3 regions of the Tunturiibacter gelidiferens genome follow, and region 2 is predicted to be linked to each of the others. Evidence: predicted binding sites of a transcription regulator. Region 2 holds the regulator's gene; each other region holds the start of a gene.
What was found. Region 2 encodes LexA, which represses DNA repair genes until DNA is damaged. Its sites were predicted from a motif close to CANTTCGCTTTTTATTCGC; they were not measured.
Positions count from the first base shown of each region.

Region 1 (3,274 bases), 1.9 Mb from region 2:
AGAGTATTGCACAGTCTGTAGCCTCTTCCCGGACTTCTTCGGCGGAATTGGACTCGCAAAAAATAAAGGCCGAATCGATACTAGTCGACTTAGAAAAGTCGAAGGCGGACTCGGGAATCCTCGTCAAGAGCTTGTCAGAGTTTCGACAGCTGACAGAAACTCAAATTGGAGACTTGCAAACGCTTCAGCAAGCTGAATACAAGGCGCTAGATCAAAAGTCTCAAACTGAAATAGCTAGACTCCAAGCGGCGGCTACAGATGCCACAACTAATCTAACGACGATAGTGGGTTCCACGCTAAAAGCTTCTGTCGAACAATTCGGAATAGAGAGTACGGCACTTATTCTGAAGCTAGATACGGCTGAAGCGGCAAGAGAGCTTAAGGCTACAACAAGTCTAAAAAAAACAAGTGAAGATTTTATAGCCGAAGCTACCGAAATTAAAGATGAGTTTCGCAAAAGCTTCGAAGCGGCGACCGCAAAATCCAATTTACTCTTAGGTGAAAACGAGCTAAAGACCAAAGAGCGATTTGACGAGCTCATTAAGCTAGAGGATGTCATTCGTGAAAAAATCCGTCTTGCGACAAATTTCCAGTTATTTCATGCATTTCAAACTAGACAAATGGCCATTGCTGAAGGTAAGAATTTGTGGCGAAATGCCTTGTTTGGTTTCGTAATTTTCTCGTTTGTCCTTGCCGTAGCATTCATTATTTATTTGTTTGTAGCGCATCCGACTTATGATGCTGCTTTTTATCTGAAGCTTTCAATATCGTTTCCGCTTGTCTATGCGATTCACTTTTGCAGCACTGAATATTCGAAAGAGCGAAAGCTCGAAGAAGAGTACGCATTCAAGGGAAATATTCGATCTCATTGGAGCCTTACAGAGAACTTGTTGAGAAGATGATCGACAAAGGTGATCCCGCTGAAGCTGCAAAATATTCAGACTTGTAATTGCTTCAATTGACAAAGTCTTCACATCACCTACTCAACAAATATTTGGGACCAAGGAGACCAAGGCAGCCGCCGATGAGGTTGCCGATGCGTCAAAAGGTCTCACCAAAATACTAGGTTCAGTCAATGACTTGATACAGTCCCTAGCGAAGTTCAAGTAACGTTATTCCACCGTAACGCTCTTTGCTAAGTTTCTTGGTTGGTCTACGTCGCAGCCTCGGCGGACGGCTATGTGGTAGGCGAGGAGTTGGAGGGGGACTACTTCGAGGATGGGTAGGAGTAGTTCGGGGGCCTGGGGGATGTAGATGGTCTGCTCGACGAGCTGGCTGATCTCGGTGTCGCCTTCGATGGCGATGGCGATGACGCGGCCAGAGCGGGCGGTGACCTCTTGTATGTTGCTGAGGGTTTTTTCGTACTTGAGGACGCTGGAGGGATCGTTGGGGTCCTTGGTGGCGATGCAGACTACGGGGAGGGATTCGTCGATGAGGGCGTTGGGGCCGTGCTTCATCTCGCCGGCGGGGTAGCCTCGGCGTGGATGTAGGAGATCTCCTTGAGCTTGAGTGCGCCTTCGAGGGCGATGGGGTAGTGGATGCCGCGGCCGAGGAAGAGGAAGTCGTCGGAGGTGTGGAAGAGGCGGGCGAGCTCTTCGCACTGGGCGGAGAGGGGCTGGCGTGGTGATGTCATTTTGCGAGTCGCTATTCCTCCCACCCAAGAGGAAGAGCTTTTGGTGAAAGCGGCTACACTGAGCAAGGGCGAACGGAAGAGCGTCGGAGAAGTGCTGCTAATCGGAAACGCGAAAGGCAGGAGAACGATCACATTTATTTTCTCCTTATGTTCCTTGTACTTACAACGAAATGCACAACTTATAGAGCAAATACAGGCTGGCGCGACGAGGCGGCTTGGGCGAATATAAGGCGAACATCCTATGGCCGCCGCCCATGCAATCCGTCTTCAGATCGAAACCAAGCTGGCTCAGCGGGTGCCCGCTGCGCTGACGCTCAAGATCAAACATGCTCCGGAGATGTTCGCCACCGGTATCACTGCAGTAGATGAGATCCTGGGCGGCGGTATTCCGCGAGGCTGCATCACTGAGGTCAGCGGAGCAGCCTCGACGGGGAAGACTTCCTTTGCTCTGTCGACGATCGCTTCCATCACGCAACTCGGCAACGCCTGTGCGTGGGTGGATGTGAGTGATGCGCTCTCCCCGGAAGCTGCCGCTGCGGCGGGCGTGGAGCTGAGGCGTTTGCTCTGGCTCCGTATGTCTGCCGAGCGTGGAAAGAAAGTGGTAGACAAGCCCTGGTCGCGGCTGGAGCAAGCCTTGAAAGCGACTGATCTGCTACTGCAAACGGGAGGCTTTGGGGCCATCGTGCTGGATATGAGCGATGTGATGGCTCAACACGCGAGACGCATTCCGTTAGCGACCTGGTATCGCTTCCGGCTGGCCGTAGAGCAGGCACGCACCTCGTTGATCTTTCTCACGCAGTCGCCTTGCGCCAGTAGCTGCGCGTCGTTGGCGCTCCGTTGCGAGCCAGGGGATGCGGTGCCATTCAGCAGCAATGGCGAAACGCCGCTGTTTGAACGGCAACAGTACCAACTAGTACGTGAGCGCAACCGCAATGAAGCCACCCCTTTTATGCAGCGGAAGCCTGTGCAACGGGTGAGTTGGCCGGCAGAGACACTTTGGTCAAGGGTGCGATGATGTATGCCGTTCTCCATCCACCTAACTTCTTCGCGCAGGTTGCGGCGCATCAGCGCACAGAGCTGCGCAGGAGACCGTTTGTAGTGCTCGATGGAGAGCCGCCAACCGATATGGTTTTCGCGGCCAACCATGCAGCGCGTTCTCAGGGTGTCGAGATCGGCATGACCCGGCTACAGGCCGAAACATTTTCGGAAGTCACCGTACTCCGTCGTGTTATCGAACATGAGCATACGGCCCATACCACCCTTCACCATGTCGCGTACATGTTCTCGCCCCGTATCGAGTCGGTGCAGAGCGGCCCGGCACGTATGCACTGGACATTCACGGCATGGATCTCCTGTACGGGGATGCCGAACAACTCGCAAACAAATTGCGACAGAGCGTCATGGCGGCGGGATTTCTTGTCAATATCGCCGTTGCTGAAAATTTCCATGCTGCTGTGTCTCTTGCATGTGGCAGACTCGGTGTCTCGGTTGTGCCACCCGGCGGCGAGGCACACGCCCTTGGTCGACTGCCTATCACTGCGCTGCAACTAACTCCAGAGACTGAAGGGACCTTTGCGGTCTGGGGCATCCGCACGTGTTCAGAACTAGCGGCGCTATCTGAGACAGACCTGATTGCGCGTT
Region 1 covers NZ_CP132938.1:241,974-245,247, reverse strand. The annotation lists gene RBB81_RS01480 (hypothetical protein) at 1-902, shown strand, start outside; partial or broken gene RBB81_RS01475 (SIS domain-containing protein) at 1,113-1,603, opposite strand; gene RBB81_RS01470 (ATPase domain-containing protein) at 1,875-2,648, shown strand; partial or broken gene RBB81_RS01465 (hypothetical protein) at 2,645-2,899, shown strand; gene RBB81_RS01460 (DNA polymerase Y family protein) at 2,977-3,274, shown strand, end outside.
Region 1: RBB81_RS01470 (ATPase domain-containing protein) is a predicted target of LexA. The motif match lies at 1,853-1,871, and genes of this name have one in related genera.

Region 2 (3,274 bases):
GCACATCATGATGCATAACCGCCTTCGCCTGCCACACCCTGTCATTCGCATCTTGTCGTTGCGGCGACTCCACCGTCTTCAACCACTCCGCAAACTGCTCCCTCGGCACCTCGGCATTTCTATACTGCGGTGCGGTCACAATCAACGTCCCGATCGCATTCGCAAGCTTCAACTGCGGCTCCGTTACATAGCGTCCATGCCTATATTCAGGGTCCGCCTCAATCGCGTCGATCACGATCTGCTTCGACAGCAGATCAAAACTCGTCACCTGTGGCGTCCCCACAATCGGCACTGCACGATCAATAAACTTCGGGAACAGAACTGCCCATGCAAACACCTGCTCGCCGCCCATCGACAGCCCAACTGCAGCGTGCACATGACGCACATGCAGCACCTCCGTCAACACGCGATACTGCGCCCGCGCCATATCCTCCATCGTAAAAACCGGAAACTCCGGCCCGTGCTGTCTCTTGCTATTCGATGGTGACGAAGAAACCCCATCCCCAAACGCATCGAACGCCACCCCAAAAAATCGCGATGTATCCACGAGCCGATGTCCTGTATTTTTCTCGCCGAAGTAAGGAATCAGATCTTCACTTCGCCCATTCAGCCAGGACGGCATCACTACGACATTTGACCCATCAGCATTCATCGCACCGAAGGTGCGGTACCCAACCTGGCAATCCAGCACCACCTTCCCGCTCTCCAAAGGACAACTACCCAGCTCCGCGATCTTCTGCGCACGCTCCTGCGCCCACCCCACCGAGACCATCAGCGCCCACACCATCGCCAACCCAAAGATCCGAATCCAACCTTCCTTAATCTTCATGAAATCAGCATATCTCTCGCTCTTGCCCCAAGCCGCGTGCGACCGCTTCGAATACCTCCCGGAAATAAATCTCTAAACCACCTTGCAATTCGCTTTTTATTCGCTACAATCATCGGCATGGCAATTACACGGCGACAAAAAGAGGTCATCGACTTCCTCTCCAGCTTCACTCAGAAGAATGGCTACTCGCCCTCCTACGAGGAGATCGCCAGCGGCCTGGGTCTCAGCTCTCTCGCCACCGTCCACAAACACATCACCAATCTCCAGAACAAAGGCCTCCTCCAGCGCGCACACAACCGCAGCCGCTCCATTGACGTGCTCCCCGTTCGAAGCGGCAGAAAGGGCTCAGACCGTCTGCCTCTGCTCGGCCGCATCGCCGCCGGCAAGCCCGTCGAAGCAATCGAGAGCGCAGAGAGCATCTCCCTCTCGGACATCATCGGCAATCGCGAAGTCTTCGCCCTCGAAGTACGAGGCGACTCCATGCGCGACGAGCACATCGTCTCCGGCGACTATGTTCTCGTCGAGCGCACACGCACCGCGCGCGAAGGCGAGATCATCGTCGCTCTCATCGACGGCTCCGACGCAACCCTCAAACGCTTCTACCGCGAAGGCAGCATGATCCGTCTCCAACCCTCCAATACCGAGATGTCTCCCATCTACGCCCCGGCCGCGAATGTCAGCATCCAGGGCAAGGTTCTCGGCGTACTCCGAAAGTACGCATAAATTCACAGACTCGCTCCTGCCTCACTGCTTCCTCCCTCCCAACTCCCCCGTCTAAACGTCGACTCTGCAACATCGCCGCACCTTCACGTAAACTTTTTCGCAGTCGACGGAACCGCGCAGCGTATTCCTGCGTAACCACCTTCCGAAGACTCATATCCACAGCACCAACGGGAGCAAGCAATTGGCCACGCAGCGTAAAAATAAACGGAAAACATGGCTTTGGGTCGGCCTCAGCGTCGTCGTCTTGGCGGTCGTTCTCGGGGTGGTCGCAGCTGCCCGTGGCAACACCACCAAGTTCGAGCCCTCCCAGCTGGCCAAAGCCGAGCGCGGAGACATTGCCCGGTCCGTCGTCGCCACCGGCAAGGTCCAGCCCATCACGAAAGTAGAGGTCAAATCCAAAGCCTCGGGCATTGTCACTCGCCTCGACACCGACATCAACGCCCACGTCCATCAGGGCCAGGTTCTCGCTCAACTCGACCAGCAGGAGATCCTTGATCAGGTAGCCGCGCAGAAGGCCCAGCTCGCCGCCGCCGAATCAAACGCGCGCGCCGCCGAAGCCTCCATCCAGTACGACAAGGTCAACGCCGAAGCGCCCGACCTGCCCATGTATAAGCACACCTACGATCGCAACCTCCAGATGTCCAAAGAGGGTGTGGTCTCACAGCAGGCCCTCGACGATGCTCAGCAGAAGTACCTCTCTGCCGCCAACACCCGCGACAAGGCCGTATCTCAAATCTCCGTTGATACCTCTAAGCTCCGCCAGGCACAGGCCCAGGTAGCCCAGAATCAGGCATCTCTCAAGCAACTTGAAGAGCAACTTGGCTACACCACCGTTATCTCTCCGATGGACGGCACCATCCTCTCCCGCGACGTCGAGATCGGCGACGCCGTCAGCTCCATCCTCGTCCTCGGCTCCACCGCCACCCTCGTCATGACCATCGGCGACACCAACCAGGTCTACGTTCAGGGCAAGGTCGACGAGTCCGACATCGGCAAGGTCTACATGGGCCAGGCCGCCCGCATCAAAGTAGAGTCCTTCAAGGACAAGACCTTTCTCGGCAAAGTCACCAAGATCGCACCCCTCGGCGTAGAGAAGGATAACGTCACCACCTTTGAGGTCCGCGTCTCAATCGACAACCCCGGCGGCGAACTCAAAGCCAACATGACCGCGAACGCGGAGATCCTCCTCGAAGAGCACAAAAACGTCCTCACTGTACCCGAGCAGGCCGTTCTCTACGACAAAGACCGCAACGCCTCCGTCGAAGTCCCTGACCCCAAACAGAAGACCGGCCGCAGAAAGATCGACATCAAGGCCGGCATCTCCAACGGCACCAAAACCGAGATCCTCGCCGGCCTCAACCCCGGCGACACCGTCATCCTTCAGCAATAACCTGCTAGGCCAGTGGCAACAATAAAGTCCGCCAGATCGAGCGCACAAAGATCGCAACCCGACGAGCTAACATCTAAACCGCAGTTACCCAGAGTCGAAAAGTCGAAAAAAGGAACGCCATGAAGATAACAGTCTTCGCCTCCACCGCCGCAATGCTCACTCTCGCTGCAGCCACAGCCTTCGCCGCCGACGGCAACTTCGAGCGCACCCTCAGCGCCGGCAGCTCTCCCAACGTTTCAGTCTCCACTGGCTCCGGCCAGATCCGTCTTCATCCTGGCTCTGGAGATCAGGTCCACATCGTCGCGCACCTTCACTCCAGCCACGGTTGGATG
Region 2 covers NZ_CP132938.1:3,776,549-3,779,822, forward strand. The annotation lists gene RBB81_RS16520 (alpha/beta fold hydrolase) at 1-829, opposite strand, end outside; gene lexA (transcriptional repressor LexA) at 947-1,552, shown strand; gene RBB81_RS16530 (efflux RND transporter periplasmic adaptor subunit) at 1,734-2,942, shown strand; gene RBB81_RS16535 (DUF4097 family beta strand repeat-containing protein) at 3,062-3,274, shown strand, end outside.

Region 3 (3,274 bases), 1.1 Mb from region 2:
GACTTCCACTCGGGTCATGCCGCGAGCCAGGCCGGCAAGCCTCGCCTTAGTGTTCAGAGAGCAGACGTATTGCGAGGGTGGTTCACCTTCCATGACGACACAGGGCTTGCTGTGCAGTTCTGGGCGAAGCCGCAAAAGCGATTGCGCTGGAAATTCTTTCGCATAGAGACACGCATAGAGTTCCGTTGGCGTTGTCATCTTGCACCTGCCCATGCCGTCCGACAATCCCAGGTAACTCCAGTGACATTCTTCGGCGGCTTGCGCAATAGAACGACATTGCTTGTGTTCGGCGCGAAACGTCGCCGTGTGACCTCAACATGAGGTTGTATTCCTGTGAATACGGTGGCGTCATTGCTGATCACTTCCGCTGGCTGGAGAAGAAGCAGTAACTCAGCACTGCTCTTTGCACACGGATGCTGGGTGAGGAGAAGAACGCTCGATTGAGTTCGCTCTGCTGCCGCTCGATAGCGAAACCAGGTAGAGAGCTGGATGCGTGAGACGAACTCCGGAGCGAGGCCAGCCATATCCAGCACGACTCCGCTAAAGCCGCCGCCCTGTAAAAGCAGATCAGCAGCTCCCAATGCCTGTTCGATGCGCCCCCACGGTTTGGACGTTGGAACGTAACGTCGTGAAGTGACGGCTGTTGGTTCGTCGCTGGCAACGAAGCTCGGCCTTTCTTCCCTCGCTCTGCGTTGCGGCTCCGCGCAGCGCGGCGCGAAGGATTGTGGACCGAGCAAATCGCTGACAGCACCGGACAGTCCCTTTGCCTCACCACGCGGATGCGCACCACATCCTCCGCCGTGTAACCCCTGCTTTGCAGGACGCGGAACGAGGTACCTGTCTGGTAAAACGAAGGTGCGCGCTGGGCGTTTCTCCGCCTCCTGTACTGCACCGCAGCGAACCCATAAAAGCCGTTCAAGATCGACACCAGCAGCGGCGGCAGACACGGGATCAAAGTTGTTTGAGGCGTCAATCCAGGCGCAAACCTTCGATGCTTGGGTCAGGTGCGCCACAAACGAAAGAGCGATGTCTGTTCGCCCCGAGCACTCTGGCCCAACCAACTCGCTTATCGCCCCAATGGGTAGACCGCCTTGCAGGAGATTGTCCAGGGATTGAATGCCAGTCTCCGCTACCGGTCGGATCATTTTGGGCGCTGGAGTCAGTGCGGATGGAATCTTATGCGCAAGAGCCGCTTCGATCTGTGTTCGGATTGTGGCGGTAGTAGGCATAAGCATGTCTTCGCTTTATATTCGCCTATTCCTGCCTGTAGGAGCCACCTGGACCGCCCTTAAAGTAGTGCAGGATTCTAGGTAAGTGATTGCTTGTAAAGGAGAAGAATTTATTTGGGACATAGCGTTGGGCAGAGCCCAAATCCAGAATTTACACTTTCTGGGAGTAGGGTGGATATCTAAAATGGACGGACGCGAATCATCTCCGTCACTCTAGGTAGCTGCGTCGCGATGACGAAAAGATCCCTGCAGGGTCGTGAAGGAGACTTGTACGATGTGCGGGCGCTACAGGAGACCAGGCAAGCAGAAGATCGCGGAGGCCTTTGCCGTGAGTGAGGGCCTGGACGCGTTCGATCTCGAACCGGATGACAATGCCTGTCCTCAATCCTTTCAGCCCGTCATCCATTTGAATGAAAACGGCGAGCGGCAGATGGAACTGATGCGCTGGGCGTTCAGGCTCCCCGACAGACTCCTATTCAATGCTCGTTCCGAAGGAATCGAGAAAGCAAAGTTCTGGACTGATTCCTTTCAGAAGCGACGCTGCATTATTCCGGCAAGTGCGATCCAGGAAGCGCAAGATCTCCCCGATGGAAAGAAGGGAGACAAATACGAGTTCGATATTCCCGGTCGAGAAGTTTTCGGAATGGCAGGTATATGGAAGCTCTGGAAACATCCGGGGACGGGTCAATGGGAATCGACATTCGTAGTTCTCACCGGAGAACCGAACGAAGTGATGCAGCCGATTCACAATCGTCTGACGACTGTGTTGCAGCCGAAGGACTATGCAGAGTATCTCGCGTTCTCTGAGAGGCCGCCCGTCCATTCGCTTCGTATTCTGCCGTCCAATGAATTGCGTGCGATACGTTTAGAGAAGTCCGTGCCAAAGCTACAGGCGAAGCCTAAAGCAAACCCGCAGATTGCCCTTTTCGGTTCGGAGTGATCGTGTATGCCAAAACGCAGCGCAGGTCTTTTGATGTTTCGCAAATTGAATGGTCAGTTGGAGGTCTTTCTTGTTCATCCGGGAGGACCGCTCTGGGCCAAGAAAGACAAGGGTGCGTGGACGATACCCAAAGGTGAATATGAGCAGGACGAGAATCCGCTTGTCGCAGCGCGGCGCGAGTTCGAAGAGGAGACGGGCTTTCCTGCAACCGGCGATTTGGTCGATCTAGGCTCGATCAAACAGAAGGGCGGTAAACTCGTGACCGCATGGGCATTCCAGGGTGATTGCGATCCAGCCAAATTGATGAGCAATACATGCGAGATCGAATGGCCTCCGCGCTCCGGCCGTCATCTCGAAATTCCCGAGGTTGATCGGGGCCACTGGTTTTCGATGAACGAAGCAAATGAATATATTCGCGAGGAACAACATGAGCTTCTGCGCAGGCTCGTGCAATGACTCAATTTGAGTTCAACGTTCTTTGGCAGGCGTCTCCAGGTGTCGACTTCGAACTTCCAGCGTGCGATGAAGGCATGGTTCTGCTGAAGTTGTGGGCACGCAAATGATGCGACTCTGGCGCAAGAGCTACCGAAAGTGCGGAAAATACGAATGGGACGCTGGCACACGGCTTCTATCGCCGCGTGGCGCAGTGTTCCGGATGTGGTGAGCTGTGATTGAAGACTATTCCCGCGACTAAGTTTTATTAGTTCCGCTGTCGAGTTCGTGTGCTACGGTGTTACGCTTTCTCTATTGGAGATCGGATGAGCATAACTGGAGCAGTATCTGAATTGGACAAAGAAATATCCGCGTTGAACAAAGAAATCAACCGTCTGACGCAGATCCGCGAGTCTCTCTTGAAGAGCCCTGCTGGAGAAAGTCGACCGAATATAAGCACAGCCGGTAAAACCCAAAAACGAAAATATGTGCGTTCTGCTGTTACACCAGCAAAGACCTCCTCGCCGGCTAAAAAGTCCAACACCAGGAAGAAGATTGCGCCGGTGAAAGCATCCGCTTCGGTGAAAGCGACAGCTCCGGCGAAGAAGAGAGTGGTATCCGCAGCAACCAGGAAGAAGATGTCTGACGCTGCCAAGGCGCGGGCGGCGGTTAA
Region 3 covers NZ_CP132938.1:4,876,547-4,879,820, forward strand. The annotation lists partial or broken gene RBB81_RS21080 (DNA polymerase Y family protein) at 1-213, opposite strand, end outside; gene RBB81_RS21085 (recombinase RecA) at 195-1,229, opposite strand; gene RBB81_RS21090 (SOS response-associated peptidase) at 1,504-2,169, shown strand; gene RBB81_RS21095 (NUDIX domain-containing protein) at 2,176-2,625, shown strand; gene RBB81_RS21100 (hypothetical protein) at 2,928-3,274, shown strand, end outside.
Region 3: RBB81_RS21085 (recombinase RecA) is a predicted target of LexA. The motif match lies at 1,236-1,254, and genes of this name have one in related genera.